Regions from separate parts of the Dechloromonas sp. ZS-1 genome, predicted to be linked through region 3. Evidence: predicted binding sites of a transcription regulator. Region 3 holds the regulator's gene; each other region holds the start of a gene.

Region 1 (9,831 bases), on a different contig from region 3:
CCCTGGTCAAGTCGGGGGGGCAGAAGTCGATGGAAGATGTCTATACCGACATCGGCCTCGGCAAGCGTCTGCCGTCCGTCGTGGCGCGTCGCCTGCTGGCGCGGGAAGACATGGCGGGTGACAAGCCGGGCAACATGACCCTGGCGATTCACGGCACCGAAGGCATGGCCATCCAGTTGGCCCCGTGTTGCCAGCCGATTCCGGGCGATCCGATCATCGGTTCGATCCGCAAGGGCAGTGGGCTGGTCATCCACACCCACGATTGTCCGACCATCCGCAAGTCGCGTTCGACCGAACCGCAAAAATGGATCGATGTCGAATGGGAGCCGGAAGAAGGCAAGCTTTTCGATATCCGCATCCGGGTCGAGGTCAAGAACACGCGTGGCGTGCTTGCCCAGGTGGCGGCGGCGATTGCCGAGGCCGGCTCGAACATCGAGCATGTGGCCATGGATTCCGACCCTGAACGCCTGTTTACCATCCTCCACTTCACCATCCAGGTGGCGCACCGGACGCATCTGGCTGCGGTCATGCGCGGCATGCGTCATATCCCGGAAGTCGCCCGGATTGTCCGCGAAAGGGGAGGCGAGGCTTGAATATCCTCGTCCTGGGGGCCGGCGTCGTCGGCACCACGACCGCATGGTATTTGAAGCAAGCCGGTCATACGGTCACGGTCATCGATCGTCAGCCGATTGCCGGCAATGAAACCAGTTTCGCCAATGGCGGCCAGATTTCCGTCTCGCATGCCGAGCCCTGGGCCAATCCGCATGTTTTTGCCCACCTGATGCGTTGGCTGGGGCGCGAGGATGCGCCGCTGCTCTGGCGCTGGCGGGCCGATCTGGCGCAGTGGCTGTGGGGGCTGCGTTTCCTGCCGGAGTGCTTGCCCGGGCGGACGCGGCGCAATGTCGAAGCCATCGTCAATCTGGCGCTCTACAGCCGGGGCTGCCTGCAAGCCCTGCGGGCCGAGACGGGGCTGCACTACGATCACCTCGAACGCGGCATCCTGCATCTGTACACCGATCCGGCCGAATACGCTCAGGCGGCAGCGGCTGCCAGCCTGATGCGCAGCTTCGGGCTGGATCGGGAGCCGGTCGACGTCGATCGCTGCCTGGAAATCGAGCCGACCTTGCGGGATGCCCGTGCTTATCTGGTGGGCGGCGATTACACCCCGTCGGACGAATCCGGCGATGCGCATCGCTTCACCCGCGCCCTGGCCGAGCGGGCGCAGGCGGCGGGCGTCGATTTTCGCTTCGGTTTGACGGTTGACCGTATCGCCCCGGCCGGGCGGCGCATTGCCGGTGTGGTCGTGCGGGGCGCTGAGAGTGAGGAACTGCTCACCGCCGATGCCTACGTGGTCGCGCTGGGCGCCTATTCGCCCGTGCTCCTGAACCCGCTGGGGGTGCGCGTGCCGGTTTATCCTGCGAAGGGCTATTCGGCCACGCTGACCCTGGCCGAGGGCACGCTGGCCCCCCAGGTCAGTCTCACCGATGACGGTCGCAAGATTGTCTTTTCCCGTCTGGGGAACCGCTTGCGGGTGGCGGGAACGGCTGAGTTCAACGGGTACAACCTCGAACTCAATCCGGTGCGCTGCGAGGCCCTGATGGCGCGCACGCGCGAACTCTTTCCGCATCTTGAGTACGTTGGCGAGCCGGCCTTCTGGTGCGGCTTGCGTCCGGCCACGCCCTCCAATGTGCCGTGCATCGGCGCCAGTCGTTACGACAACCTGTGGCTCAACACGGGCCATGGCACCCTGGGCTGGACGATGGCCTGTGGTTCCGGTGCGGCCCTGGCCGATCTGATCAGCGGGCGTCGCCCGGCGCCGACTTTCCCCTTCATGGCATGTTGATCGACACGCATTGCCACCTCGACGCGGCCGAATTCGATGGCGACCGCGACGCGGTGCAAGCGGCAGCGTGGGCAGCTGGCGTACGGCAGATCATCATCCCGGCGGTGACGGTCAACGGCTTTTCAAAGACCAAAATGGTGGCGGCGCGCTATCCCGGCTGTGTGGCCGCCTACGGCATTCATCCGCTCTACGTCATGCAGGCCGGCGAGGATGACATGGCAATCCTGGCGCATTGGCTTGAGCAGGCGCGCCCCATCGCCGTGGGCGAAATCGGCTTGGACTACTTTGTCCCCGGACTGGATCCGGTGCGCCAGCAAGCCTGTTTCGAGGCCCAATTGACCCTGGCCCGTGGCGCGGACCTGCCGGTCTTGCTGCATGTGCGGCGGGCGGTGGATGCCGTGCTCGCGGGCGTGCGCCGCCATCGTGTTCGCGGCGGCATTGCCCACGCTTTCAACGGCAGTGCGCAGCAGGCCGAGGCGTTCATCAAGCTGGGCTTCAAATTGGGCTTTGGCGGCGCCATGACCTTTAGCGGCTCGACCCGGATTCGCCGTCTGGCCGCCGAACTGCCGCTGGAGAGCATCGTCCTGGAAACCGATGCCCCGGATATTCCGCCGGCCTGGCTGCATGGCGGGCGGAATACGCCGGACCAACTGCCGGCGATGGCGCGTGTGCTGGCCGAATTGCGCGGGATCAGCGTCGAGCAGGTGATGGCGCAGACCACGGCGAATGCCCGTGCGGTGCTGCCCGGGCTGGCGCAGGACGGGCTGCAGGATTAGCGTTTGATCTGGCTTAAGTATTCGAAAAGTCTGATGGACTACACTGCAGACTTGACGGATTTGAAGTCAGCCGGAACATGAAAACGACGAATAGCCCTCCTGCCGCGAGTGGCGCTGCCCGTCGGCAGTTTTTCCTCGATGTGGCCAAAATGGCCTGCGGGGTCGGTATGCTGGGCCTCGGGCTCGGCCTCTATGCCAAGCAATCCAAAGCCCTGCCCGCCCTGGCGCTGAGACCGCCCGGCGCACTCCCGGAAAACGATTTTCTCGGGGCCTGCATCCGCTGCGGCCTGTGTGTACGCGATTGTCCCTACAACACCCTGGTGCTCGCCAAGCCGGAAGACCCGGTGGCCACCGGCACACCGTTCTTCACGGCACGCAACATCCCCTGCGAGATGTGCGAGGACATTCCGTGCATCAAGGCCTGCCCGACCACGGCGCTCGATCATGCGCTGACCGACATCAACAAGGCGAAGATGGGTGTGGCAGTGCTGATCGACCACGAAACCTGCCTGAATTTCCTCGGCCTGCGCTGCGATGTCTGCTATCGGGTTTGTCCGGTGATCGATGAAGCGATCACCCTGGAAAAGCTCCCCAACGAGCGCACCGGGCGCCACGCGATGTTCCTGCCGACGGTGCATTCCGACCACTGTACGGGCTGCGGCAAGTGCGAAAAATCCTGCGTGCTGGAAGAAGCGGCCATCCGCGTCTTGCCGCCCAAGCTGGCCAAGGGCGAGCTCGGCAAGCATTACCGCGTGGGCTGGGAGGAGCAGAAGAAAGCGGGGCACTCCCTGATCGATGAATCCAAGATGCTCGATCTGCCGGATCGCCTGCCGGATGGCGCGGTGCTGCCCGGGCACTATGATCCGGCGAGCGGGCACACCGCGCCGGCGCGCGGCATGCCCGGCAGTGCCGCCGGGGTCATTCCGAGCACGCCGCCGGGGCTGGGAGACAAGCCATGAGCCGCCTCAACAAGCCAATCGGGGCGGATGCCGTTGCTGAAAAAGGCTGGCTGGCCGCGCACAAGTGGCTGATCCTGCGTCGCCTGAGCCAGTTCGGCATCCTGGGGCTGTTTTTGCTCGGACCGCTGGCCGGCATCTGGCTCGTCAAGGGCAACCTGAATTACAGCTACACCCTCGATACCTTGCCGCTGGCCGACCCGTATGTCGTGCTGCAGGCCCTGGTGACCGGTCATCTGCCGGAAACCCTGGGGCTGGTCGGGGCGCTGATCGTGCTGGCCTTCTACTTCCTGGTTGGCGGGCGGGTGTTCTGTAGCTGGGTGTGTCCGGTCAATGTCGTGACCGATGCGGCGGGCTGGTTGCGCGATCGTCTGGGCGTCAAGGGCAGCGTGCATCTGGCGCGCGAAACCCGCTACTGGATTCTGGGGATGACCCTGGTCGGTTCGGCTTTGAGCGGCGTGGTGCTGTGGGAGCTGATCAATCCGGTGTCGATGCTGCATCGCGGCCTGATTTTTGGCATGGGCGCAGCGTGGACCGTCGCCCTCGTCATCTTCTGCTTCGATCTCTTCGTGATGAGCCGTGGCTGGTGCGGGCGGCTGTGCCCGGTGGGCGCTTTCTACAGCCTGCTTGGGCGCTGGAGTCCGCTGCGGGTCTCGGCCGCCAAGCGCACTGCTTGCAACGATTGCATGGACTGCTTCGAGGTTTGCCCGGAGCCGCAGGTCATCCGCCCGGCCCTGAAAGGCGCAGCGAAGGCCGTGGCGCCGGTCATTCTGGCATCGGCCTGTACCAACTGCGGGCGCTGTATCGATATCTGCGCCAAGGATGTCTTCAATTACAGCCTGCGTTCGAATACGCAGGAACGTGTCTGACGGTCGACGGCACGGGAAGTGCCAAATCCAGCTCAAAAAGAAGGGGCGCCTGGGCGTCCCTTTTTGTTGCCTGATGCGGCGTTGACCGTCGGGCTCGTGTCTGCCGCTACTCAGGCTGCGAGCAGGCCGCGCATTTTTTGCAGGGCCTTGGCTTCGATCTGACGGATGCGTTCGGCTGACACGTCGAATTCAGCCGCCAGTTCATGCAGCGTGGCGGCATCGCCTTCGGCCAGCCAGCGTGCCTCGACAATACGGCGGCTGCGCGGGTCCAGGGCTTCCAGAGCGGCGTGCAGGCCTTCGCTCTGCAGGTGGGCCGCCGCCTTGTTCTCCAGTACGCGCACCGGCTCGTAGCGGGAGTCGGCCAGGTAATCGATGGGGGCGAAACTGTCCTCGCCGTCATCCGGGTTGCCATCCAGCGCCAGGTCGCGGCCGGTCAGGCGGGTTTCCATCTCGACGACTTCTTCCGCCTTCACGCCCAGGCGCGCGGCGACTTCCGCTGCCTGTGTGCCAGAAAGGGTGTCGATGCCTTCGTAGTCATTCTTCAGGCTGCGCAGGTTGAAGAACAGCTTACGCTGAGCCTTGGTCGTGGCCACTTTGACCAGACGCCAGTTCTTCAGGATGTATTCGTGAATTTCCGCCTTGATCCAGTGCATCGCAAAGGAGACTAGGCGGACGCCGCGCGACGGATCAAAACGTTTGACGGCCTTCATCAGGCCAATGTTGCCTTCCTGGATCAGGTCGGCATGGGGGAGGCCGTAGCCGAGATAGCCACGGGCAATCGAAATGACAAGACGCAGATGCGACAGCACCAGCTGACGCGCTGCTTCCACATCGCCATCGTCGCGGAAGCGCTCTGCCAGCCGGGTCTCCTCTGCCTCTGTGAGCAACGGGTAGCGGTTCGCCGCCTGAATGTAGGCGTCGATGTTACCAACTGCGGACGGGACGGGAAGCGCCAAGGCGTGGGTCATTGCGTTGAACTCTCCAGTAACGGTTACAACTTGATTCTAGCACTCACCCAGGGGGAGTGCTAATAAGCAGCGAGGCTTTTCTGTGACTGAATGTGTCGACAGTGCATATAAAAAACCCCGGTATTAACCGGGGTTTTCTGGGATGGTAGGGCCGGTGGGGTTCGAACCCACGACCAAAGGATTATGAGTCCTCTGCTCTGACCGACTGAGCTACAGCCCCGCCAATGAACGCTTAGCTGTTGCCCTGGTCGAGGAAGCTGCGCAGCTTGTCGGAGCGGCTCGGATGACGCAGCTTGCGCAGGGCCTTGGCTTCGATCTGGCGGATACGCTCGCGGGTCACATCGAACTGCTTGCCGACTTCCTCAAGGGTGTGGTCGGTGTTCATTTCGATGCCGAAGCGCATGCGCAGGACCTTGGCTTCCCTCGTCGTCAGCGTGTCCAGGATTTCCTTGGTCACGCCGCGCAGGCTGGAGTACATCGCAGCATCGGCCGGGGCCAGGGTTGCGGTGTCCTCGATGAAGTCGCCCAGATGGGAGTCGTCGTCGTCGCCGATCGGGGTTTCCATGGAGATGGGCTCCTTGGAAATCTTCATGATCTTGCGGATCTTTTCCTCGGGCATGTCCATCTTCTTGGCCAGCGTTGCCGGATCCGGCTCGGCGCCGGTTTCCTGCAGGATCTGGCGGGAGATGCGGTTCATCTTGTTGATCGTTTCGATCATGTGAACCGGAATCCGGATCGTACGGGCCTGGTCCGCGATGGAGCGGGTGATGGCCTGACGGATCCACCAGGTGGCGTAGGTCGAGAACTTGTAGCCGCGACGGTATTCGAACTTGTCCACCGCCTTCATCAGGCCGATGTTGCCTTCCTGGATGAGATCGAGGAACTGCAGGCCACGGTTGGTGTACTTCTTGGCGATGGAGATCACCAGACGCAGGTTGGCCTCGGTCATCTCGCGCTTGGCGCGGCGGGCCTTGGCTTCGCCGGTGGACATCTGCTTGTTGATGTCCTTCAGCTCCTTGAGCGGAATACCGGTTCTGTCCTGCAGCGCGAGCAGCTTCTTCTGCTCTTCCTTGATGGCCGGCGCATTGCGGGTCAGGATGGCGACGTAGGTCTTCGGGGCGGCGGCGATTTCGCCGTCCACCCAGTCGAGGTTGGTTTCGTTGCCCGGGAAGACGCTGATGAAGTGCGGACGGGGCATCTTCACGCGGTCGACGCAGATTTGCTGGATCTTGCGCTCGCAGCCGCGAATCTGATCGACCATGCCGCGCACGCTGTCGCACAGACGCTCGATGGCGCGCGACGTGAAGCGGATGTTGGTCAGTTCGTCGGAAATCTGGCCTTGCAGCTTGAGGTAGGTCTTGTCCTGCGAGCCCTTGCTGGCCAGTGCCTTCAGCATCTTGGCATGGAGGGCCTTGATCGTGTTGAAGCGCTCCAGGGCATCGGCCTTGAGCTGGATCAGCGAGGCTGCAGCGGCACCGCCTGCGGCGCCGTCATCTTCGCCGTCTTCGTCTTCGTCCTCGTCCTCTTCGTCCTCTTCTTCAGGCATCTCCTGAGCCGGGGCTTCTTCAACCGCGTTCGGGTCGATCAGGCCGTCGACCAGTTCGTCGATCTTCATTTCCTCGGTTTCGACCTTGGCGGCCATGTCGAGGATTTCGGCGATCGTGGTCGGGCAGGCGGAGATGGCCTGCACCATGTGCTTCAGGCCTTCTTCGATGCGCTTGGCGATTTCGATTTCGCCTTCGCGGGTCAACAGCTCGACGGAGCCCATTTCGCGCATGTACATGCGGACGGGGTCGGTGGTGCGGCCGAATTCGGAGTCGACGGAGGAGAGGGCCTGTTCTGCCTGCTCTTCGACTTCTTCGTCGTCGGTGGCGGCAGCAGCCGTGTCGGACATGAGGAGGTCTTCGGCGGCCGGGGCCTCGTCGAACACCTGGATGCTCATGTCGCTGAAGGTCGAGATGATGGCCTCGATGGATTCGGCGTCGACGACGTCGTCCGGGAGGTGGTCGTTGATCTCGGCGTAAGTCAGGTAACCGCGTTCCTTGCCCAGCTTGATGAGGGCTTTGAGGCGCGTCTTGCGCGTCTCGGCGTCGAGCGGTTCGGGCGTATCGGCGATGGCGCCTTCAAGCAGCGCCTTTTCGGCCGCCTTTTCCTTGGCTTTGCTGGTGCGAGCCTTGGGGGCTTCCTTAGCGGTGTCTTTTGCCTTGGCCATGAACACTGTCCCTTGATTTTCGGAAAACTTCAAATTCTACCATAGGTTAGCGCTGTTCCGGTCCGCGATTGCGGGCGGTCAGCAGCTGGATGTACAGCTGTTTTTCTTCGGCCGAGAGGCCGGCCACGCCAAATTGCTGCGCCTTGGTCTGGAGGGCCTCGAATTGCCGCTTGGTGTCGCCTTCCTGCAGCTTGTTCAGCGTGTCGCGGAATTCGGTCTCGGCTTCGCTTTCGTCAAACGGCAGCGCGAGAAGTTCCGACGCGCTGGTTTCGATCATCTGCTCTTCCGGCAGGCCGCGCAGCTGCTCGCGCAGGATCGCGTAGCTCGCGTTGCCCGGCTGGGCCGAGACCAGTGCGTGCAGGCGGGTCAGTGCCGGGCGCTCCGGCGTGTCGGGCAGGAGCGCGAGCGGCAGTTCGGCGGCCAGGGCGGGCTTGTGCAGGACAATGCGCAGCAGATTGCGTGTCAGTGACGGCGCGGTGCGCTTGGCCTTGGGCGGTGGAGGCGGCGTGTAGGATTTCAGCTCGCACAGGCGTTCGACCTCGCGCTGGTCGAAGCCGCTCGCCTCGGCCAGGCGCTTGACGAGCTGCAGGCGCAGCAGCGGCGTGGGCAGCTTGTGCAGCAGGGGCTTGGCTTCGTAAATCAGCTTGGCCTTGCCTTCGGCGCTGGTCAGGTCGCAGCGGTTGGCCAGCTCGCGCAGCAGGACGTCGGAGAGCGGCGTCGCCTGGGTGATTTCGCGATCGAAGGCGGCTTTGCCGTGGGCCCGGATGAAACTGTCCGGATCGTGTTCGGCAGGCAGGAAAACGAAGCCGATCTGCTTGTTGTCGGCGAGGGCTTCCAGCGCATTTTCGAGGGCGCGCCAGGCAGCCTTGCGTCCGGCGTTGTCACCATCGAAACAGAACACGATGCGGTCCACCTGGCGTAGCAGCTTTTGCACGTGCGTCGGGGTGGTGGCTGTGCCGAGCGTGGCCAGGGCGTTGCCGACGCCGTTCTGGGCCAGGGCGATGACGTCCATGTAGCCTTCGGTGACGATGGCGGTATTGGTTTCGCGCAGTGCCTGGCGGGCTTGCGGCAGCCCGAACAGCTCGCGCCCCTTTTCGAAGAGCGGCGTTTCCGGTGAGTTCAGGTATTTCGGTTCGCCCTGATCGATGACCCGGCCGCCGAAGGCGATGATCTCGCCCTTCTGGTTGATGATGGGGATCATCAGGCGGTCGCGGAAGCGGTCGTAGCGTCGCCCAGCCTCATTCTCGATGACCAGGCCGGCCGCCTTCAGGGCGTCGGCGTTGTAATCCGGGAAAACTGCTTGCAGGTTCTGCCAGCCATCCGGCGCGTAGCCCATGCCGTAGCGGGCGGCGATCTCGCCGGTCAGGCCGCGCTTCTTGCAGTATTCGATGGCTTTGGGCGAGCGCTTGAGCTGCTCTTTGTAGTACTGTGCCGCCCGCGCCATGATCTCGACGAGCGCGCGCAACTGGCCGCCGTTTTCCTGGCGCGCTTGTCCGCCTTCGCTTTCCGGGACGACCATGCCGGCGCGGCCGGCCAGGTCCTTGATCGCGTCAACGAAACCCAGGCCCTGGTATTCCATGACGAAGCCGATGGCGGTGCCGTGGGCGCCGCAACCGAAGCAGTGATAGAACTGCTTGCTCGGGCTGACCGTAAACGACGGCGTTTTCTCGTTATGGAAGGGGCAGCAGGCGGAGTAGTTGGCGCCGGCTTTCTTGAGGGGGACGTAGCTGTCCACCAGGTCGACGATGTCGACCCGGGCCAGCAGATCCTGGATGAAACTCTCCGGGATCATCGTCTGGGCTTAGCCGGCCAGTGCGGCCTTCACCAGCTTGGAGACTTCGGCCATGTCAGCCTTGCCGGCCAGCAGCGGCTTCAGGACGGCCATCAGCTTGCCCATGTCGGCCGGGCCGGTGGCGCCGGTCTGGGCGATGGCTGCTGCCACGGCGGCGGCGATCTCGTCGTGGCTCATTTTTTCCGGCAGATAGGCGGAGAGCACGGCGATTTCGGCTTTTTCGACATCGGCCAGGTCCTGGCGGCCAGCGGCCTCGTACTGCGTGACGGAGTCCTTGCGCTGTTTGACCAGTTTTTCGATGACGGCAGCGACGGCGGTGTCGTCGAGCTCGATGCGTTCATCGACTTCCTTTTGCTTGATGGCGGCGATGAGCAGGCGGATCGCGGCGAGGCGACCGGTTTCCTTGGCCTTCATG
Region 2 (9,831 bases), on a different contig from region 3:
GCAGCACGGGTGGCGTGCAGCGCGTCTTCGACGCGGGCCTTCTTTTCCTTCATTTCGACTTCGGTGGCAGCGCCAACCTTGATGACGGCCACGCCGCCAGCCAGCTTGGCAACACGCTCCTGCAGCTTTTCGCGGTCGTAATCGGAGGTGGCTTCCTCGATCTGGACGCGGATCTGCTTGACGCGAGCCTGGATGGCGACTTCGTCACCGGCGCCGTCGATGATGGTGGTGTTTTCCTTGGCGATTTCGACACGCTTGGCCTGGCCCAGATCCTTCAGGGTGGCCTTTTCCAGGGTCAGACCGGTCTCTTCGGAGATCACGGTACCGCCGGTCAGGATGGCGATGTCTTCCAGCATGGCCTTGCGACGGTCGCCGAAGCCCGGGGCCTTGACGGCAACGGTCTTCAGGATGCCACGGATGTTGTTCACAACCAGGGTGGCCAGCGCTTCGCCATCGACGTCTTCAGCGATGATCAGCAGCGGGCGGGAAGCCTTGGCGACTTGTTCCAGGACCGGCAGCAGGTCACGGATGTTGGAGATCTTCTTGTCGAAGAGCAGGACGAACGGGTTGTCCAGCAGGGCGATCTGCTTGTCCGGGTTGTTGATGAAGTACGGGGACAGGTAGCCGCGGTCGAACTGCATGCCTTCGACGACGTCGAGTTCGTTGGCCAGGGACTTGCCGTCTTCAACGGTGATGACGCCTTCCTTGCCGACCTTTTCCATGGCTTCGGCGATGATGTCACCGATGGAGGAATCGGAGTTGGCGGAGATGGAGCCAACCTGAGCGATTTCCTTGGTCGTGGTGCACGGCTTGGAGATCTGCTTCAGTTCTTCGATGGTGGCGGCGACAGCCTTGTCGATACCGCGCTTCAGGTCCATCGGGTTCATGCCGGCGGCCACGTACTTCATGCCTTCGCGAACGATGGCCTGGGCCAGCACGGTAGCGGTGGTGGTGCCGTCACCGGCGATGTCGGAGGTCTTGGAAGCGACTTCCTTGACCATCTGGGCGCCCATGTTGGCGAACTTGTCCTTCAGTTCGATTTCCTTGGCAACGGACACGCCGTCCTTGGTGACGGTCGGGCCGCCGAAGGAACGATCGAGCACCACGTTGCGGCCCTTCGGGCCCAGGGTCACCTTGACCGCGTCGGCCAGGATGTTGATGCCTTCGACCATGCGGGCGCGGGCGGAATCACCGAATTTGACTTCTTTAGCAGCCATTTAAAACTCCTGAAATGTGTACAGTTGAGGCAGTCGACCGCAGATTACTTCTGCAGGACACCCATGATGTCTTCTTCGCGCATGACCAGGACTTCCTGACCATCAACCTTGACGGCCTGGCCGGCGTACTTGCCGAACAGGACGCGATCGCCGACCTTGACGTCGAGGGCGATCTGTTTGCCGTTCTCGTCGCGCTTGCCCGGGCCGACGGCCAGAACTTCACCTTGATCCGGCTTCTCGCCGGCGGAATCCGGAAGGACGATGCCGGAAGCGGTGGTGCGCTCGGCTTCGACGCGCTTGACGATGACACGGTCGTGCAGAGGACGGATGTTCATACGATTACTCCTGTTGGTTCTCTTACAAGAAAAGATGAATGTGGCCGGTCAGCATCGGTTGGACCGGCTGCCACCGGGATCGGACACGACGCCGTTTATTAGCACTCGCATCCGGTGAGTGCTAATAATAAGGTCGCCCCAAATCGATTTCAAGAGTGTGCTTCGACAATTTTCTTTTGCTACCCGGCATCGCTAAGCATCTGTTTTATTGCCGCTTAAATAAGACTAGGCAGCAAAGCATGACTTTAGTCATAATGCCCCTATCCATGCCTCGGCTTTTAGCAGCGTTCGCCGACCGCCCCTTCGACCTCGTTGCGCCCTCCTCGACCGATGAAAAACAATCAGCCCATCACCCAGCGCGAAGTCCCGTTTCCGCCCAACACCTACCTGGTGTCCCGGACCGATCTGAAAGGCATCATCATCCAGGCCAACGAGGCCTTTGTTGAGATCAGTGGCTTCACACACGATGAACTGATGGGCAAGAGTCACAACATCGTCCGCCACCCCGACATGCCGGAAGCGGCCTTTGCAGACTTGTGGGCCACGGTGAAGAGCGGCCTGCCCTGGCGCGGCATCGTCAAGAACCGCTGCAAGAACGGCGATCATTACTGGGTCGAGGCGTTCGTGACGCCGATCCGCAAGAATGGCGAAATCATCGGCTACCAGTCGGTGCGCACGCCGGCCCCGGCCGATCGCCGCGCGCAGGCTGAAGCTGCCTACAAGGCGGCCGGCCAGAATGGCAGCCTGCCCCGCACGGGACGACGCAGCCTCTCCGTCAAGCTGAGACTGTGGGCGGGGCTGGCCCTGCTGGTGGCGCTCATGGCGGTCACCGGTTTCATCGGCCTGAACGGCATGGCCAACTCGAACGCCCAGATGACGGCGATGTACTCGGATAACCTGCTGCCGTCCAACCTGGTCAACCGGATGATGTTCCTGCTTTCGGACAACCGATCCCAGGTCATGCTCGGCCTGCAGCACGACCCGGCCAATCCGAATGCCAAACTGCATGATCACGCGCTGGACATGCACATCGATGCCACGCTCAAGAACCGCACCGAAATCAACGCCCTGCTCGACCAGTTGAAACTGATCGCACTCACCGATCAGCAGAAAGCACTGCTGGACAAGTTCGGTGACGCACGCGAGCGCTTCTCGAAGGAGGGCGTCAATGTCGCCCGCACCCTGCTGAAAGACGGCAAATACACGGAAGCGAACGCGACCCTGCTGCTGCAGATCAATCCCTTGTACCGCGAAATGCAGAAAGCCGGCGAAGCCTTGATTGAGGCGCTGAGCACCGGCGCCAAGGAGCGCCACCAGCATGGCGAGGCGGAGTACCAGCGCATCCGCGCCATCAGCCTGGGCCTGCTGGCCCTGGCCGTGCTCGCTGCGCTCGGCGGCGGCGCACTGCTGATCGCCAGTATCGTGAAGCCGATCCAGCAGGCCGTTCACGCCTTCGAACACATCGCCGAAGGCAAGCTGACCGACGAGATCGACATTGGCGGGCGCGACGAAGCCGGCGTCCTGCTCTGCAACCTGGCCACCATGCAGGCCACGCTGAAGGCCATGCTGGATGACATCGCGCAGGCCTCGCGCCATATCGACACGCGCTGCCGCCTGCTCGAAAGCCGCATGCAGCAGGTGACGCGCCAGTCTGAAGACCAGCACCAGCGGGTCGAAGGGGTGGCCGCCACCGCGGAAGAATTCAGCCAGTCCGTCCAGGAAGTCGCCACCAGCGCCGCCGAGGCCGCCGCAGCCGCACGCCAGACGCAGGAACGCGTGATCGACAGCAACGCCAATATCGGCCAGAGCATGCAGGCGACCGCCCGTGTCGTCGACGCGGTGACCGAATCCAACAGCACCATCGGGGAACTCAAGGAATCCATCGTCAAGATTGGTGACATCACGCATGTGATTGCCGAGATCGCCAACCAGACCAACCTGCTCGCCCTGAATGCCGCCATTGAAGCAGCCCGTGCCGGCGAAGCCGGACGTGGCTTCGCCGTGGTGGCGGACGAAGTGCGCAAGCTGGCTGAACGCACCACGCTCTCTACCGCCGACATCACGCAGACCGTCCAGACCATCCAGCAAGTCACCGCCCAGGCCGTGAGCAGCATGGACCGCGCCGCACAGGAAGTTCAGACCGGCATCGGCAAGCTGCAGGAAAGCGTCGCCGGCCTGGAAAGCATCACCACCGCCACGCGCGAAGTGACCGACATGGCCGGCCACATTTCCGACTCGGCCCGCCAGCAAGGGGTGGCCAGCGAAGACGTGGCCAACAGCATGCAGCAGATCACCATCCTGATCGAACAGAATACCGAATCGGCCAAGTCAGCCCGTCAGGCGGCCGATGAATTGCTGGCCACGGCCCGCAGTCTGGATACCCTGATCGCCAGTTTCGAACTGCACCGTCGCTGACCCAAGCCGACCGGCTTTCATTAAAATGGGGCGCTTTTCCGGCGCCCCGTTTCATTTCATGTCCCGCTTCCATTCGTTTCACCAGACCCTGCGTCGCCTTGCCGGCCTGACCGCGCTGCTGGCCGCGACCGCCCATGCCGACGGCTTGCCCCCGGAGGTCATGAAAGCCCTGAAAGCCGCGCAGATTCCGGCCAATCAGGTGGCGGTCGTCGTGCAACCGGTCGAGGCAGCGGCCCCCTTGGTGGCCCACCAGGCGAGCCGGGCGATGAACCCCGCTTCGGTCATGAAGCTGGTCACCACCTATGCCGCGCTCGATCTGCTCGGTCCGGCCTGGACGTGGACCACGGGACTCTGGCTGGACACGGCGCCGGTCGACGGCATTTTGAATGGCAATCTGTACTTACGCGGCAACGGCGACCCGCGCTTCGCCATCGAGCACCTGAGCACGCTCCTGCGTCAGGCCCGCACGCGCGGCATCCGCCAGATCAACGGCGACATCGTGCTCGACCGCAGCGCCTTCGACATCCCCGGCATCGATCCCGGCGCCTTCGACGACAAGCCGATGCGTCCCTACAACGTCGGCCCGAACGCCCTGCTCCTCAATTTCCAATCCATCCGCTTCACACTGCAGCCGGACAATGGCCGCCCCCGCGTCCTGATGGAAACGCCCAGCGAGGGCCTGCGTGTCGATAATCGCCTGCAGGCCGGCGACGGCGCCTGCGCGAGCAACTGGAAAGACCTCATCCAGACCCGCCTGATCCCTGAAAACGGGCGCGCCCGCCTCGAATTCACCGGCACTTACAGCGCCCTCTGCGGCGAGCGCAGCCTGAACATGGCCCCGCTGACCGCCGACGAACACGCCAACGGCCTGATCCGCGCCCTCTGGCAGGAGCTGGGCGGCCAACTGGCCGGCAGCGTGCGCGCCGGCAACGTGCCGCTCGGCGCCCGTCTGTTCACCCAGCACGAATCGCCGCCGCTGGCCGATGCCGTGCGCGACATCAACAAATTCAGCAACAACGTCATGGCGCGGCAGGTCTTCCTGACGCTGGGGGCAGAATCCGGCCGCGACGGGCAGTTGACCGCCGCCCAACCGGAGCGGGCGCGCCAGCGCATTGGGCAATGGCTGACCGGGCGCGGCCTGCGCTTCCCGGAGCTGGAGATCGAAAACGGTTCCGGCCTGTCGCGCCGCGAGCGCATCAGCGCCGGCAGCCTCAACCGGCTGCTGCTCGATGCCTGGAAAAATCCGGTGATGCCGGAATTCATCGCCAGCCTGCCCATCGTCGGCATCGACGGCACCATGAAAAAGCGCCTGACCAACGGCGAGGCAAGCGGCCGCGCCCACATCAAGACCGGCACGCTGGACGGCGTCAAGACTGCCGCCGGTTACGCCCTCGATGCCCAGGGCCGCCGCCATGCGGTCACCTTCCTGATCAACCATCCGCGCGCCGCGCTGGGCGGGCCGGCCATCGATGCGCTGATCACCTGGGTGGCGCAACGACGCAGCAACGAAACACCGCCCGCGCTGGTCAACGACTGACGCCCCCCGCCTGTCCCTCGCCCATTTTTGCCCTGTTTACGATGTCGACCGCCGCCCACCGCCACACCCTCTTCGAAGATGCCCAGAGCCTGCTCGTTGCCCCGCTGCTCTGCGCCTTTGCCGTGCTGCTTTTCCGCGAGGCCGGTCTGCTCACGGGCGGCACCATCGGCATTGCCTTCCTGATCCATTACCTCAGCGGCTGGGCCATCGGGCCGGTGCTCTTCGTGCTCAACCTGCCGTTTTACCTGCTGGCCATGAAAGCCATGGGCCGCACCTTCACGATCAAGACGTTCATCGCGGTGGCCCTGCTCTCGGTCTATGCGGAACTGCTGCCGCACTGGATCAGCCTGCAATCGATCGATCGCGTGTTCGCGGCGGTCATGGGCGGTTTTCTGGCCGGCATCAGCATCCTCATGCTGATCCGCCACAAATCCAGCCTGGGCGGCCTGGGCATTCTCGTGATCCATTTGCAGAACACGCGCGGCTGGCGTGCCGGCAAACTGCAGATGGCCGCCGACGTGCTCATCCTGGCCGCCGGCATCTTCGTGCGCGATCCCTTGAGCGTGGCGCTGTCCATCCTCGGCGCCATCGCCCTCAACCTGGTGATCGCGGTCAATCACAAGTCCGGGCGCTACATGGGGACCTGAGGTCTCCGCACGGACTTACTGGACCGGCCGCACTCCGGCCAGGGCCAGCCAGCCGCGCACCACGCGGTAACCGACCCAGATGCCCAAAATCGGGATCAGGATCCAGGCCGCCAGCGGAATGCCAATCAGGGTCAGCATCAGCACGAAGGCAATGCAGAGCCAGAGCGCGGTGAACCAGAAGGTGCGGATCTGCCAGGTGAAGTGGCTTTCCAGCCAGGTCCCGGCCACATCGCCGCGCTTCAGGTAATTGAGAAAAACGGCCAGCAGCGACGGCAAGCCAAAGACAAAGCCGCCCGCCACGGTCGCCACCGACGAGGTGACGCCGACAAAAACGGCGCAGGCATGCAAGGCATAGATCACATGCGTGAGCTGGATCAACGAGGGGCGCACGCCTCCCGTATCGGGCACGACGGGGATCGGTTCCTGCATGACAGCTCCTTTCCGGCGGTCGACCGCCTTCAGTGGCACAAAATCAAAGACCGAGGCGATCCCAGAGCTGGTCGACGCGCGCTTTCACCGCGTCATCCATGACGATGGGCCGCCCCCATTCACGATTCGTCTCGCCCGGCCATTTGTTGGTCGCGTCGATCCCCATCTTGGAACCGAGGCCGGCCACCGGGCTGGCGAAATCGAGGTAATCGATCGGCGTGTTATCGACGAGCGTCGTGTCGCGCACGGCATCGAAACGCGTGGTCATCGCCCACACCACTTCCTTCCAATCGCGGATGTCGATGTCCTCATCGACCACGATGATGGTCTTGGTGTACATGAACTGGCGCAGGAAGGACCAGATGCCGAACATGACACGCTTGGCGTGTCCCGGATACTGCTTGCGGATGCTGACGATCGCCATGCGGTAGGAACAGCCCTCCGGTGGCAGGTAAAAATCGACGATCTCGGTAAATTGCTTCTGCAAGAGCGGGACGAAGACCTCGTTCAAAGCCACGCCGAGCACGGCCGGCTCATCGGGCGGCTTGCCGGTGTAGGTGCTGTGATAGATCGGATTTTTGCGCATCGTGATGCGCTCGACCGTGAACACCGGGAATTCGGCCTGCTCGTTGTAGTACCCGGTGTGGTCGCCATACGGCCCTTCCAGCGCCATCTCGCCGGGATGGATCACGCCTTCGAGCACGATTTCGGCCGAGGCCGGCACCTGCAGCGTCGATCCCAGGCACTGCGTGAGCTCGGTCTTGCTGCCGCGCAACAGCCCGGCAAACTGGTATTCGGAGAGCGAATCCGGCACCGGCGTCACCGCGCCCAGGATGGTCGCCGGATCGCAGCCGAGCACCACGGCCACCGGGAAGGGTTCGCCCGGATGGGCCAGCTGATGATCGCGAAAATCCAGCGCGCCACCGCGATGGGCCAGCCAGCGCATGATCACCTTGTTCGGCCCGAGCACCTGCTGGCGGTAGATGCCGAGATTCTGGCGGTTCTTGTGCGGACCGCGCGTCACGACCAGGCCCCAGGTGATCAGCGGCGCAATGTCGCCTGGCCAGCAATGCTGGATCGGCAGGCGGGACAGATCGACATCCTTGCCCTCCCAGACGATTTCCTGGCACGGCGCAGAGGAGACTTTTTTCGGCGCCATGTTGAGCACGTTTTTCAGCATGGGCAGCTTGTCCCAGGCATCCTTCAGGCCCTTGGGCGGCTCCGGCTCCTTCAGGTAGGCGAGCAGCTTGCCGACTTCGCGCAGGGCGCTCACCGACTCCTCGCCCATGCCGAGCGCCACCCGCTTCGGCGTGCCGAACAGATTGGCCAGTACCGGAATGCTGTGGCGCTGGCTGCCCGTTACCGGCTTTTCGAACAACAGGGCCGGCCCGCCGGCGCGCAGCACGCGGTCGCCGATCTCGGTCATTTCGAGGTGCGTATCGACGTCGACCGTCACCCGCTTCAATTTGCCGGTTTTTTCCAGTTGCGACATGAAGTCGCGCAGATCGTGATATTTCATCGGAACAGCCTGTCGAGGACGATGCCGGCAAAGAGCGCCATGCCGACGTAGTTGTTGTGTAAAAAGGCCTTGAAGCACGCCATGCGCTCGCGGCCGCGAATCCAGGTGTAATGCAGGCCCATGATGCCCGCCGAGACGACCAGGCCGGCGTAATACGCGAAGCCCAGTTGCAGATGCATGCCGACGCCCGCCAGGATGGCCAGGGTGGCGGCATAGCAGAGCATGACGGCCAGCACGTCGAAACGGCCAAAGGTGATGGCCGAGGTCTTGATGCCGATTTTCAGGTCATCGTTGCGGTCGACCATCGCGTACTCGGTATCGTAGGCCACGGCCCAAAACACATTGGCCAGCAGCAGCCACCAGGCGACGGCAGGCACGCTGTCGAGATGGGCGGCGTAAGCCATCGGAATGCCAAAACCGAAGGCGATGCCGAGATAGGCTTGCGGGATGGCAAAAAAACGTTTGGTAAAGGGGTAGCTCGCCGCCAGAAAAACCGCCGGGACGGAGAGCGCGATGACCAGCGGCTTGCCCAGCGCCAGCACCAGTGCAAAGGACAGCAGGCAGAGCACGGCAAACAAGGCGAGCGCCTCGCGCGACGTGACGCGGCCTGCGGTCAGCGGACGTTCCTTGGTGCGTTCGACATGTTTGTCGAAATCGCGGTCGGCGTAGTCGTTGATGACGCAACCGGCCGAGCGCATGAGCACGGTGCCGAGCACGAAGACGACCACCACGGCCAGTTCGGGCCGCCCTGCCGCCGAGAGCCAGACCGCCCACAGGGTCGGCCAGAGCAGGAGCAGAATGCCGATCGGCTTGTCGAGGCGCGTCAGCTTGATATAGAGATCGAATTTTTCGGTGATGCGATGCCAGTTCATCCGGGAATTTTACCCTGCCCATGCGGGTCGACCGTAGCCCTCGCCGCCGCCATTTTCTGCTAGTCTGAACATCCGGGCAGCCGCTATTTTGTAGACAGGACATCGCATGCGCGTTCTCGTGGTCGTCGCCTCCAAGTTTTTCCGCCAGGTCCTGCAGCGGCACCTGGCCTTTCTCGCCTATCCGGCCAGTTATTGCGGCTCGCTCGAAGCGGCGCTCAAACGCATACAGCAGGGCGACATCGACCTCATCTGCCTGGAAGGCACCCTGCCCGATGGCCGCGGCCTTGAGTTGCCCCAGCGCTTGCGCGAACGGCCGGACCTGCCGGCGCCGCCCTGCCTGCTCCTGACCTCCTCCCCGGACAATGCCCTGATCGAGGAAGCCCGGCACGCCGGCATTCAGCAGGTTTTTGCCAAAAGGGACATCGAAGCCCTGGCTGACCATATCGCGCAACGCGAAGGAGAAGCCCTCGCCAGCCGCCACCTGAAAGGCCATGCCCTGGTCGTCGAAGACAGCCCGACCGTGGCCAAACTCTTTGAAGGCATGCTGCGCCACCTGGGATTGACCGCAGAATCCTGCCCGCGCGCCGAAGAGGCCCTGACGCTCATTCAGCGCCGCCCGCTCAGCCTGCTCGTTACGGACGTCCAGCTCGCCGGGGCCATGAGCGGCCTCGAACTGGTTCAGGCCGTGCGCCAGCTGAAACACCGCAACGCCCGCGTGCCCATTCTGGCCGTCTCGGGGCTGAACGAACAGGCACGCAAGATCGCCCTGCTGCGCAACGGGGCCAACGATTTCATTTCCAAGCCGGTGGATGAAGAAGAATTCGCCGCCCGCGTCAGCAACATGCTGCACCTGGCTTACC
Region 3 (9,831 bases):
GACTGCGCGCTCAACTGGGCAGTGATGCCATCGATTTCGGTGGCGGAGCGGGATGATTTCTCGGCCAGTTTGCGCACCTCGTCGGCGACCACCGCAAAGCCGCGTCCCTGTTCGCCTGCGCGTGCGGCCTCGATGGCGGCATTGAGGGCGAGGAGATTGGTTTGCTCGGCGATGTCCTTGACCTCGCGGGTCATCTGGGTAATGGAGTCGGTGTTGCGCACGAAGTTATTGACCGAGTCGGCCATTTCCTTGACCGCGCGCTCCACGACGGACATTTCGGAGAGAAGCACATGCAGGTTGCGGTTGCCCTCATTGGCGCGTTCCAGGCTCTCCTGCGATTGATGCAGCACATGCTCGGCACTTTGTGCGATGGAGGCGATGCTGTGGGCAAGTTGCTCGACCGCATTTGCAGCGGATTCGGATTTTTCGTTCTGCTGATGCGAGCTCTGGGCGACACGGTCGGCGCTTTCCGAGAGGGCTTCCACGCGGGTGTGCACCTGTCCGGCGGCATCCCGGACCTGGCGAACGAGTTGATTGAAATTCTCCATCATCTCGTTGAAGACATATGAGGACTGGCCGACTTCATCCTTGCCGCGCACCGGCAGGCGGCGGGTCAGGTCGCCCTCGCCGCGGGCAATGTCGCGCAAGCCCTGGCGCAGTTCTTCCAGCGGCGCGGTCACGAAATGGTTGGTCAGGAAGTAGATGATGACCAGCAGCAGGCCTACCGCCAGAAGGGCAACACCGGCAATTTTGATGCGGAATGCGGAGACTTCCGCTTCGACGGTGTCCAGCGAGACCTTCATGCTCACGACGCCGAGGACCGTGCCTTCCGGAACCTGGTGGCAAAGGATGCAGTCCTTGCCAAGGTAGTTCTTTGCAGCCTGTGTCGGGTTGATGACCCGAAGATAGGAGCCTTGGGCGGTCGCCTCCACGGCAATGTAGGATTTGCCGCTGCTCATGACTTGCTGTTCCTGCGGATCGAGCGCGCGGCTGGCCTTGGTGTCCGGACCGTACAGCTTGACCACGGCGTCGCTGCGGGCAACATGCAGATCCTTGATGATCGAGAGTTGCTTGATCTGATCGAGAAATACTTCTCGCTGCCCCACCGTGCCCGTAATCATCATGCCGGTCAGGCCGGCCATGGTCATTTCATGAATGCTCTGGGCAAAATCGGTGGCTTGTCGAATCGCGGTTTCACGGTTCACCTGGGTCGTCCAGAGGATGACAATCGTCCAGATGATGGCCAGGGTGAGCCAGATGGCGGCGGTCAGTCGGACCCAGATTTTCAAGTCGGAAAAGCGTGGCATGCGGGTATTCCTCCGAAAACGGCCACTACACCGTTAAATCAATATGCTGGATTGTGCCAGCCTGTCCGTTCTCATGCAAAAAAATACCAGTATTGGCAACGGCACCCAGCGTTGTTTGATTTGTTGTTTTTATTGAAAATGGTGTTTCGAGTGCCTGTGTGCTGATCGCGCCGACACCCGCCTGGCTGAGCGAGGTCAGGGGCGTGCCTTGCATGCCTGGTTGCCAGATACGTAAGCGCTGGTAGGTCTGGTCTCCTTCGTCGATCCAGCCATTGCCATCGTCGTCCAGCGCAGCCAGTTCGGCAAAGCCATTGCCGCTCAGTGGCCCGAATAATTCACGCCCATCGCGGATACGGCCATCACCGTCCCGGTCAAACGCCAGAAAGCCGCTGCCGCCGGCCGGGCGGGCGATCTGTTCCGTATCGCCATCCGCATCGAGATCAAAGGCAAAACGCAGATCGCTCAGTTCGGTGGCGGCGCCGTTGAAATTGATGATGAGCGGATCCACCTTCTGTGCCGTTGCGCCCATGCTCAGGCGGGTTTGGCTGATTTCGAGGTGTGAGCGTGTCATGTTCATCTCTACGGAAAAGGCGATCTCCCGGCCGTCGCTGGTGACCACCTGCCCGCGGGCGCTGAAATGGGTGTTCTCTTCCTCGGCCAGCATTTCTGTGCGCTCGTAAACCAGTCCGGGTGCGGTAGGCTGAGTGCTTGTTTCGCGGGTGTCAGGCGATGTCCCGTTGCTGGCAGCCAGCGTGCTTGGATCGAAAACACGCACTGTCTGGCCAGTCAGTGCCTCGAGCATCCGTCGGAGCAAATTGAGCCTTGGATCCTGGTTGACCGTGTCCGCATCAGCTTGCCGGCTGGTTTGCGTTGTCTGAGTGGGGGCGCTTGCCTGAGGGGGCGTCGCCGGGCGTGCCACAGCCCGTAGCGACACCCGGATTTCATGCTGATTCAGGCTGGCGTGTGCGCTGCGCATGTGCAGCGTGGTATCGACAATTTTCATCGCGGGCCTCCTGGCGCGTTTCATGGATTGATAACGGCCAGCGGCGACAAAAACTGAATACGTGTGCCGGGTTCAGGCTCCCAAGGCGCGAGCGCGGGCGGCGCTGGCTTCGCAGGCCGCGATGTCGGGAGATTGCCGGGTTTCCCAGCCGCCCAGATGACGTTCAACCAGCTCGCCCAAGGCTTCGATCCAACTCGGGGATTCGTTCAGCGCAGGGATGTAGTGGTAGGTTTGTCCGCCGGCGGTGAGGAAATCCTCTTTCCCTTCCATGGCGATTTCTTCCAGCGTTTCAAGGCAGTCAGCGACGAAGCCGGGGCAGATCAGATCGACGCGTTGCGTGCCGGATTGCGCCAGCGCCTGCAGGGTTGGCGCGGTGTAGGGCTGCAGCCATTCTGCCTTGCCAAAACGGGACTGGAAGCACACTTCGTATTGTTCGCGGCGAAGGCCCAGGCGTTCAGCAAGGAGTCGGCCGGTCTTCTGGCATTCGCAAAAGTACGGGTCACCCAGCGTCAGGCTGCGTTTGGGCAAGCCATGGAAGCTCATGACCAGTTTGTCGGCGGCGCCGAGTGGCCCCTTTTGGGCCCAGTGTTCGCGCACGGTTTTCTCCAGCGCAGCCAGGTAGCCGGGGTCGTCGTGATAGTTCCGGATAAAGCGCATTTCCGGCTGGTTGCGCGTTTTGAGCAACCAGCGGCAGGCTTCGTCGACCACGGTGGCGGTGGTGCTGGCGGCATATTGGGGGTACATCGGAACGAGCAGGATGCGGCGTACGCCGGCAGCCTTGAGTTCGGCCAGTACCTCCGGCACGGCACGGGTGCCGTAGCGCATGGCCCAGGTCACGGTCAGCTGATGGCCGCGTTCGCCCAGCCAGCCTTTCAGCAGCTTGGTCTGACGCTCGGTATGAACGCGCAGCGGGGAACCCTCGTTGGTCCAGACCGTAGCGTATTTGGCGGCGGATTTTTTCGGTCGAACGTTGAGGATGATGCCGTTCAGGATCAGCCACCAGGCCAGCTTGGGGATTTCGACAACGCGGGGGTCGGAAAGAAACTCGCCCAGATAGCGCTTGAGGGCGGGGCCGGTCGGGGCGTCCGGGGTGCCAAGGTTGACGAGGACAACCGCAGTCGCCGCCGGGGTGCCATGTGGGTAGGGCGGTTCTGGAAGAAAACGGGGCATCAGGAATCCGATTGGTGGGAGAGGGCGCTGGAGAGGAGGCGGGCCGTGATATCAACGATGGGAATGACCCGCTCGTAGGCCATGCGGGTGGGGCCAATGACGCCGACGGAGCCGACGACCTGTCCATTCACCTGGTAGGGGGCGGCAATGACGCTGCATTCGTCGAGCGGGGCAATCCCGGATTCGCCGCCAATGAAGATCTGGACGCCATCCGCCCGGTTTGACACATCCAGCAGGCGCATCAGGCTGGAGCGCTGGTCGAACAGGTCGAACAATTCGCGCAGGCGTTTCATGTTGGAGGACAGTTCCTCGACATCGAGCAGGTTCTTTTCACCGGAAATCACGTAAGGCGTCGCGTTTTCCGAGAGGGCCTGGTCGCCGGCCTCGAGCGCGAGGGTCATCAAGGGCTTGATGTCGTCGCGCAGTTGCTGGATTTCGAGGGTGAGGCGCTGCCGGATCTGATCGAAGTCGAGGCCGACGTAGTTCTGATTCAGGTAGTTGGCGGCGCTGACCAACTCGGAGGGTGAATAGGCCTTGTCGGTATTCAGAATGCGGTTCTGCACGTCGCCGTCCGTGGTGACGATGATGAGCAGGATGCGTTTTTCCGACAGGGCGAGAAACTCGATCTGGCGGATTCGGCTGCTGGCCCGCCGCGGTGCCACGACGACGCCGGCGAAATGGGTCAGGCTGGAAAGGAGTTGCGAGGCGTTGGCAATGATCTGGCTCGAGGGCAGGCCGTGCAGCGCCTCTTCCATGGCGCCGAGCTGGTGTGCTTCGAGCGGTCGCATGGTCAGCAGCTTGTCCACAAAAAGACGATAGCCGCGCGGTGTCGGAATGCGTCCTGCCGAGGTGTGCGGGCTGGCGACAAAGCCGGCTTCTTCAAGATCAGCCATCACGTTGCGGATCGTGGCCGGCGATAAATCCAGGCCGGAGACCTTCGATAGGGCGCGCGAACCCACGGGTTGCCCGTCGGCAATGTAGTGTTCGACCAGGGTCTTGAGGAGGGTTCGGGAGCGGTCATCCATCATGCTGGCGATTTTACAGAAAACGGGGGAGGGCACGGCAAGCCGTTTTTTATGCAAGAATTCGACCCCATGACTAGAAGCTTCGCTTCCTCCCGATTGCCAAGGACCATCGCACTGGTCGGCAAATACCATAGCCAGGAAATTGCCGAGTCCCTGCGGCGCCTGGCTGAATACCTGCATGAACGCGGGGTCTCCGTCTTTATCGAGCGTGAAACGGCCGAGCAGATCGGTAAGCTGATCGATCTCTCGCGCTGGGTGACCTGCGGCTTCAACGATATCGGCGCCCATGCCGACCTGGCCATCGTGCTGGGTGGTGACGGCACGATGCTGAATGCCGCCCGTCGGTTGGCGCGCTATCGTGTCCCGCTGGTGGGCGTGAACCAGGGGCGTCTGGGATTCATGACCGACATTGCCCGCGATGACATGCTGACCTGCATGGACGATCTGCTGGATGGTCGGTTCATGCCGGAGAACCGCATGCTGCTCGGGGCCGAAGTGTGGCGCGACGGCAAGGAGATCGCCTCCAACATGGCCTTGAACGATGTGGTCGTGGATAAGGGGGCGATCGGGCGCATGATCGAATTCGAACTCTTCATCGACGGCGAATTCATCTACAACCTGCGTTCGGATGGATTGATCGTGTCTACCCCAACCGGCTCGACGGCGTATTCCCTGTCGTCCGGCGGGCCGATCCTGCATCCGACGCTGACCGGCATTGCCCTGGTTCCCCTGTGCCCGCACGCCCTGACCAATCGCCCGATCATCGTCAAGGACGATGCCGATATCGAATTGCGTATCACGCATGCGGATGATCCGCGGGTGCACTTCGACGGCCAGGTGACCCTGCATCTGGAGCGCAACGATTGCGTACGCCTGCGTCGTTCCGAGTACGCCATTTGCTTCCTGCATCCGCCGGGCTACAGCTATTTCGCCATGCTGCGCCAGAAGCTGCAATGGAGTGAGCGCCCGAAAGGCCCCTGATGCTGCGCCAGCTTACGATTCGCGATTTCGTCATTGTCGACCGTCTGGAACTGTCCTTTTCGGCCGGTTTTGGTGCGTTGACCGGCGAGACCGGGGCCGGTAAATCCATCCTGATCGACGCGCTGGCCCTGGCGCTCGGTGAGCGCGCCGAAGCGGGTGTGGTGCGGGAAGGCTGCGAGCGGGCGGAGGTGACGGCTGCATTTGATGTGACTGCCTTGCCGCAGGTCAGCGCCTGGCTGAAAGCGCAGGATTTTGTCGAGGATGATGAGCTCCTGCTGCGCCGCGTGGTCGATGCCGGCGGTCGTTCGCGGGCTTACATCAACGGCACGCCGGCCTCGGCGCAGCAGTTGCGCGAGGTGGGTGAGTGGCTGGTGGATATCCATGGCCAGCACGCACATCAATCCCTGTTACGTGCGGATGCCCAGCGTCAATTGTTCGACGCGCATGCCGGTTTGACGGACCTTGTCCGGCAGGTCGGTGAAGCCTGGCGTGCCTGGCGCGATGCCGCACAGGCCATGCAGGCTGCGCAGGCGGGTTCGGCGGCCTTGGCGCAGGAGCGCGAGCAGCTGAACTGGCAGATTGAAGAACTCACGGCGCTCAGTCTGGGGAGCAATGAGTGGCCGGAGCTGGAGCAGGAGCATCGCCGCCTGGGGGCCGCGGCCGGCCTGATTGAGGGGGCTCAGGCTGCCTTGCAGGCGCTGGGGGGCGATGAGGGCGGTTATGCGCGGGAGATCGATCGCGTTGCCCATCGTCTACAGGGGCTGGCCGAACTGGATAACGGGCTGGGCGAGATTGCCGCCTTGGTGGCCTCGGCGCAGACCGAGTTGGCCGAAGCAGTCTCTGCCCTGCGCCGCTACACCGACCGGATCGACCTTGATCCGGCGCGCCTGGCCGCCGTGGAGCGGCGTATCGAGGCCATCCTTGATTGCGCCCGCAGATACCGTGTTACGCCGCAGGCGCTGCCGGCTTTGCTGGAAACCTGGCTGCTTCGGCAGCAGGCGCTGTCGGCGGCGGTCGACCTCGCTGCACTGACCCAATCCGTGACGGAGGCGGAGGCCGCATTTGCCGCGTTGGCGCGTGACTTGTCGGCCAAGCGGCGTCTTGCTGCACAAAAAATGGGCGATGCAGTCAGCGGCATGATGCAGCAACTGGCGCTTTCCGCTGGTCGTTTCGACGTGGCGTTGCTACCGCTGGAAGCACCGGCGGCGCATGGTCTGGAAAGTGTTGAATTCCGGATTGGCGGGCTGGCCGGTCAGGTGGCGCGCCCCTTGGCTAAAGTGGCGTCGGGGGGGGAGTTATCCCGCATCAGCCTCGCGATCCAGGTGCTCACGTCGCGTTCCGCCCAAGTCCCGACTTTGATCTTCGATGAAGTGGATGTGGGGATCGGCGGCGGGGTCGCCGAGATTGTTGGGCGCTCGCTGGCCGAATTGGGGGCGGAACGTCAGGTTCTGTGCGTGACCCATCTGCCGCAGGTTGCCGCACGGGCGGCGTGGCAGTGGCAAGTGAGCAAAGCGCAGCGTGATGGTGTGACGCGCTCCGCCATTTGCGCGCTGGATCAGGCCGGGCGGATCCAGGAAATTGCACGCATGCTGGGCGGGGTGGATATCACCGACCTGACCCGCGAGCATGCGCGGGAAATGCTCGGTTTTTCAGCGTCGACCGTCTGAAAGTCAGGCCAGCCAGCCGAACAGGCGGGCAGTCGCCAACGCTGCCAGCAGCAGGAAAAAGACGCCGCTGACGCGGTGAATGATGCCCAGTGGCAGTCGGTTCAACAGCTTTCTGCCTGCAATCACCCCGAGCAGTGACGTGCTCGCCAGGGCCAGGGTGGCGCCGCTCCACACCGCCAGGCTGTCCGTGGTGCTGCCCATGCCGGCGACGGCGATCTGTGTCTTGTCGCCGAATTCAGCCAGGAAAATCAGCAGGAAAGTGGTAGCGAAGACCCCTTTGCCGGGTTTCTCGTCGACTTCCTCATCTTCCTCTTCTTCCTCGTGGCGCAATGCCAGCAGCCCGAACACGCCAAACAGGATTGCCACCGCAGCGGTGATGACCCATTCCGGCAGCCAGGCCGCCACGGCAGCGCCAAACAGTACGGCGAGCAGATTCAGGAGGGCGAAGGCGGTGACGGCGCCGGCAACGACCGGCAGGCCGCGGTGACGGGCGGCGAGGGTCATGCAGACCAGCTGGCTTTTATCGCCAAATTCCGCCAGGCAGATCAGCAAAAAAGTGGCCCCGGCAGACGACAGCCAGCCGCCTGCCTGGACGGCATTCAAGTCGATCATGGTGAGGGTGCTCAGGCCTTGTCGCTATCCTTGGCCGCGCGATGCGGGCAAGGATTCTTCGTGCATTGGGCGTAGAGATACAGGGCGTGATCCTGAATCGCGAAACCGCGTTCTTCGGCAATCGCATTCTGGCGTTTTTCGATCTCGGGATCGTAAAACTCTTCCACTCGGCCGCATTCGATGCACACCAGATGGTCGTGATGCTTGCCGTGGTTGATTTCGAAAACGGCCTTGCCGGATTCGAAGAAGTGGCGTTCGAGCAGACCGGCCTGTTCAAATTGGGTCAGGACGCGATAGACCGTGGCCAGGCCAATGTCCATGTTCTCCGCCAGCAGCATGCGATAGACGTCTTCTGCCGTCATGTGCCGTTGCGTGCTCTTCTCGAAGAGTTCGAGAATCTTGAGGCGGGGAAAAGTGGCTTTGAGCCCCATGTTCTTGAGGCTTTGCGGGTCGCTCATCGTCGGAAATTCCAGAAAGTCGTTGGCGGCAGTGGTGCCGACTATTTCGGGTATGATATACCGCTTCAAAGGTGTTTGAGAAACCCGGAATTCCGCATGTCCCCAAGCCGTCTACTGCCGACTGCAGTGTTTTGCCTCGTTTTGGGCGCTTGTAGCTACAAGCCGACCTTCATCAACGAATACAAGATCGATGTCCAGCAAGGGAACGTACTGTCCCAGGACATGGTGTCTCAACTCAAGCCCGGGCAGACCCGGGAGCAGGTGCGCTTCATCCTTGGCACGCCATTGATTAACGATATTTTTCATCAGCAGCGCTGGGACTATGTGTATCGTTACGAGAACGGCAAGACCGGTCAGGTCGAATCGCGCAAGTTTTCAGTGTATTTCAACAAAGAGGGCCGTCTGGAACGCGTCGGCGGTGACGTTGATGTGGCCACGGTGGCTGAGCTGACCGTGCCGCAATCGGCGCCGCGCCTGGTCGACCTCGGGACGTTGTCACAGGAGGCCGCAGACAAGCCGCTGCCGCCGCGAACGGAGCCGGGCTTTTTTAGCCGCTTCATGGATTGGATGGGATTGTAAGGCATGAGCAAGACGCGTATTGGCGTGGTGGGGGCGGGCGGTCGCATGGGCCGCATGCTGATTGAAGCAACCCTCAAGGACGAAAACCTGGCGCTGGGCGCCGCCTTTGATGTACCGGGTAGTCCGGCGCTCGGCAAGACGGCTGGCGAACTGGTCGGGATGGCCTGCGATGTGGTGGTCACGGATGATCTCCCGGCTGGTCTGAAGCAGATTGACTGTCTGATTGATTTCACCCGTCCGGAAGGGACCTTGATGCACCTGCAGGCCTGTCGTGAGGCCAAGGTGGCGATGGTGATCGGGACAACCGGCTTCGAAGCCGAAGGCAAGGCGAAGATTGCAGAAGCGGCGCAGGATATCCCGGTGGTGTTCGCGCCGAATATGGCCGTGGGCGTCAATGTGGTCTTCAAGCTGCTCGATACGGCGGCGCGTATTCTGAATCAGGGCTACGACATCGAAATCGTCGAAGCGCATCACCGCATGAAGATCGATGCGCCGTCCGGCACGGCCTTGCGCATGGGCGAGGTGGTTGCCGATGCGCTCGGGCGTTCTCTGGAAGAGTGTGCAGTTTATGGGCGCGAAGGCGTCACGGGCGAACGTGATCCGTCGACCATTGGTTTTGCCACGGTCCGTGGCGGGGATATCGTGGGCGACCATACCGTGATGTTCTGCGGCCTCGGTGAGCGTGTTGAAGTGACGCACAAGGCGAGCAGTCGCATGCCGTATGCGCTGGGTAGCTTGCGTGCGGCCCGTTTCGTCGCCGGACGCCCGAGCGGTTTGTTCGATATGCAGGACGTGCTGGGTCTGCGCTAGGCAAAACCATGAAATCCCGCCTGCTCGCCCGTCAGCTCCAGGATGTCTTCGGTGGCGAAGGCGATGCAGGTTTGCGTGCCCTTCTCGGGCAGGCAAAAGCGGCCGGGCAAACTGCTCTGGCCGACGGCATGGCCCGTCTGCTGGGCCTGGTCGACTCTGCTTACAGTGCTTATGCCGGCTTGAATAGCTGGCATAGCCAGCTTTCCGGCGATTCCCTCA

Evidence for each region. Region 3 encodes HrcA, which represses chaperone genes, less so after heat shock. Its sites were predicted from a motif close to TNTTAGCACTCNNNGNCNNNGAGTGCTAANA; they were not measured.
Region 1: rpoH (RNA polymerase sigma factor RpoH) is a predicted target of HrcA. The motif match lies at 5,447-5,477, and genes of this name have one in related genera.
Region 2: groES (co-chaperone GroES) is a predicted target of HrcA. The motif match lies at 1,649-1,679, and genes of this name have one in related genera.

Annotation. Positions count from the first base shown of each region.
Region 1 covers NZ_JBDIYD010000010.1:53,495-63,325, forward strand. The annotation lists gene AACO21_RS12690 (bifunctional (p)ppGpp synthetase/guanosine-3',5'-bis(diphosphate) 3'-pyrophosphohydrolase) at 1-593, shown strand, start outside; gene AACO21_RS12695 (D-amino acid dehydrogenase) at 590-1,843, shown strand; gene AACO21_RS12700 (TatD family hydrolase) at 1,837-2,619, shown strand; gene napG (ferredoxin-type protein NapG) at 2,697-3,578, shown strand; gene napH (quinol dehydrogenase ferredoxin subunit NapH) at 3,575-4,444, shown strand; gene rpoH (RNA polymerase sigma factor RpoH) at 4,555-5,412, opposite strand; tRNA gene AACO21_RS12720 (tRNA-Ile) at 5,556-5,632, opposite strand; gene rpoD (RNA polymerase sigma factor RpoD) at 5,645-7,630, opposite strand; gene dnaG (DNA primase) at 7,671-9,416, opposite strand; gene AACO21_RS12735 (GatB/YqeY domain-containing protein) at 9,426-9,831, opposite strand, start outside.
Region 2 covers NZ_JBDIYD010000006.1:12,788-22,618, forward strand. The annotation lists gene groL (chaperonin GroEL) at 1-1,217, opposite strand, end outside; gene groES (co-chaperone GroES) at 1,262-1,552, opposite strand; gene AACO21_RS09625 (methyl-accepting chemotaxis protein) at 1,883-3,967, shown strand; gene dacB (D-alanyl-D-alanine carboxypeptidase/D-alanyl-D-alanine-endopeptidase) at 4,026-5,504, shown strand; gene AACO21_RS09635 (YitT family protein) at 5,546-6,151, shown strand; gene AACO21_RS09640 (hypothetical protein) at 6,167-6,580, opposite strand; gene ubiD (4-hydroxy-3-polyprenylbenzoate decarboxylase) at 6,624-8,099, opposite strand; gene ubiA (4-hydroxybenzoate octaprenyltransferase) at 8,096-8,971, opposite strand; gene AACO21_RS09655 (diguanylate cyclase) at 9,078-9,831, shown strand, end outside.
Region 3 covers NZ_JBDIYD010000005.1:195,338-205,168, reverse strand. The annotation lists gene AACO21_RS09550 (methyl-accepting chemotaxis protein) at 1-1,307, opposite strand, end outside; gene AACO21_RS09545 (VCBS repeat-containing protein) at 1,333-2,109, opposite strand; gene hemH (ferrochelatase) at 2,383-3,480, opposite strand; gene hrcA (heat-inducible transcriptional repressor HrcA) at 3,480-4,508, opposite strand; gene AACO21_RS09530 (NAD kinase) at 4,557-5,486, shown strand; gene recN (DNA repair protein RecN) at 5,486-7,153, shown strand; gene AACO21_RS09520 (TMEM165/GDT1 family protein) at 7,157-7,765, opposite strand; gene fur (ferric iron uptake transcriptional regulator) at 7,777-8,223, opposite strand; gene bamE (outer membrane protein assembly factor BamE) at 8,320-8,802, shown strand; gene dapB (4-hydroxy-tetrahydrodipicolinate reductase) at 8,806-9,612, shown strand; gene AACO21_RS09500 (response regulator) at 9,621-9,831, shown strand, end outside.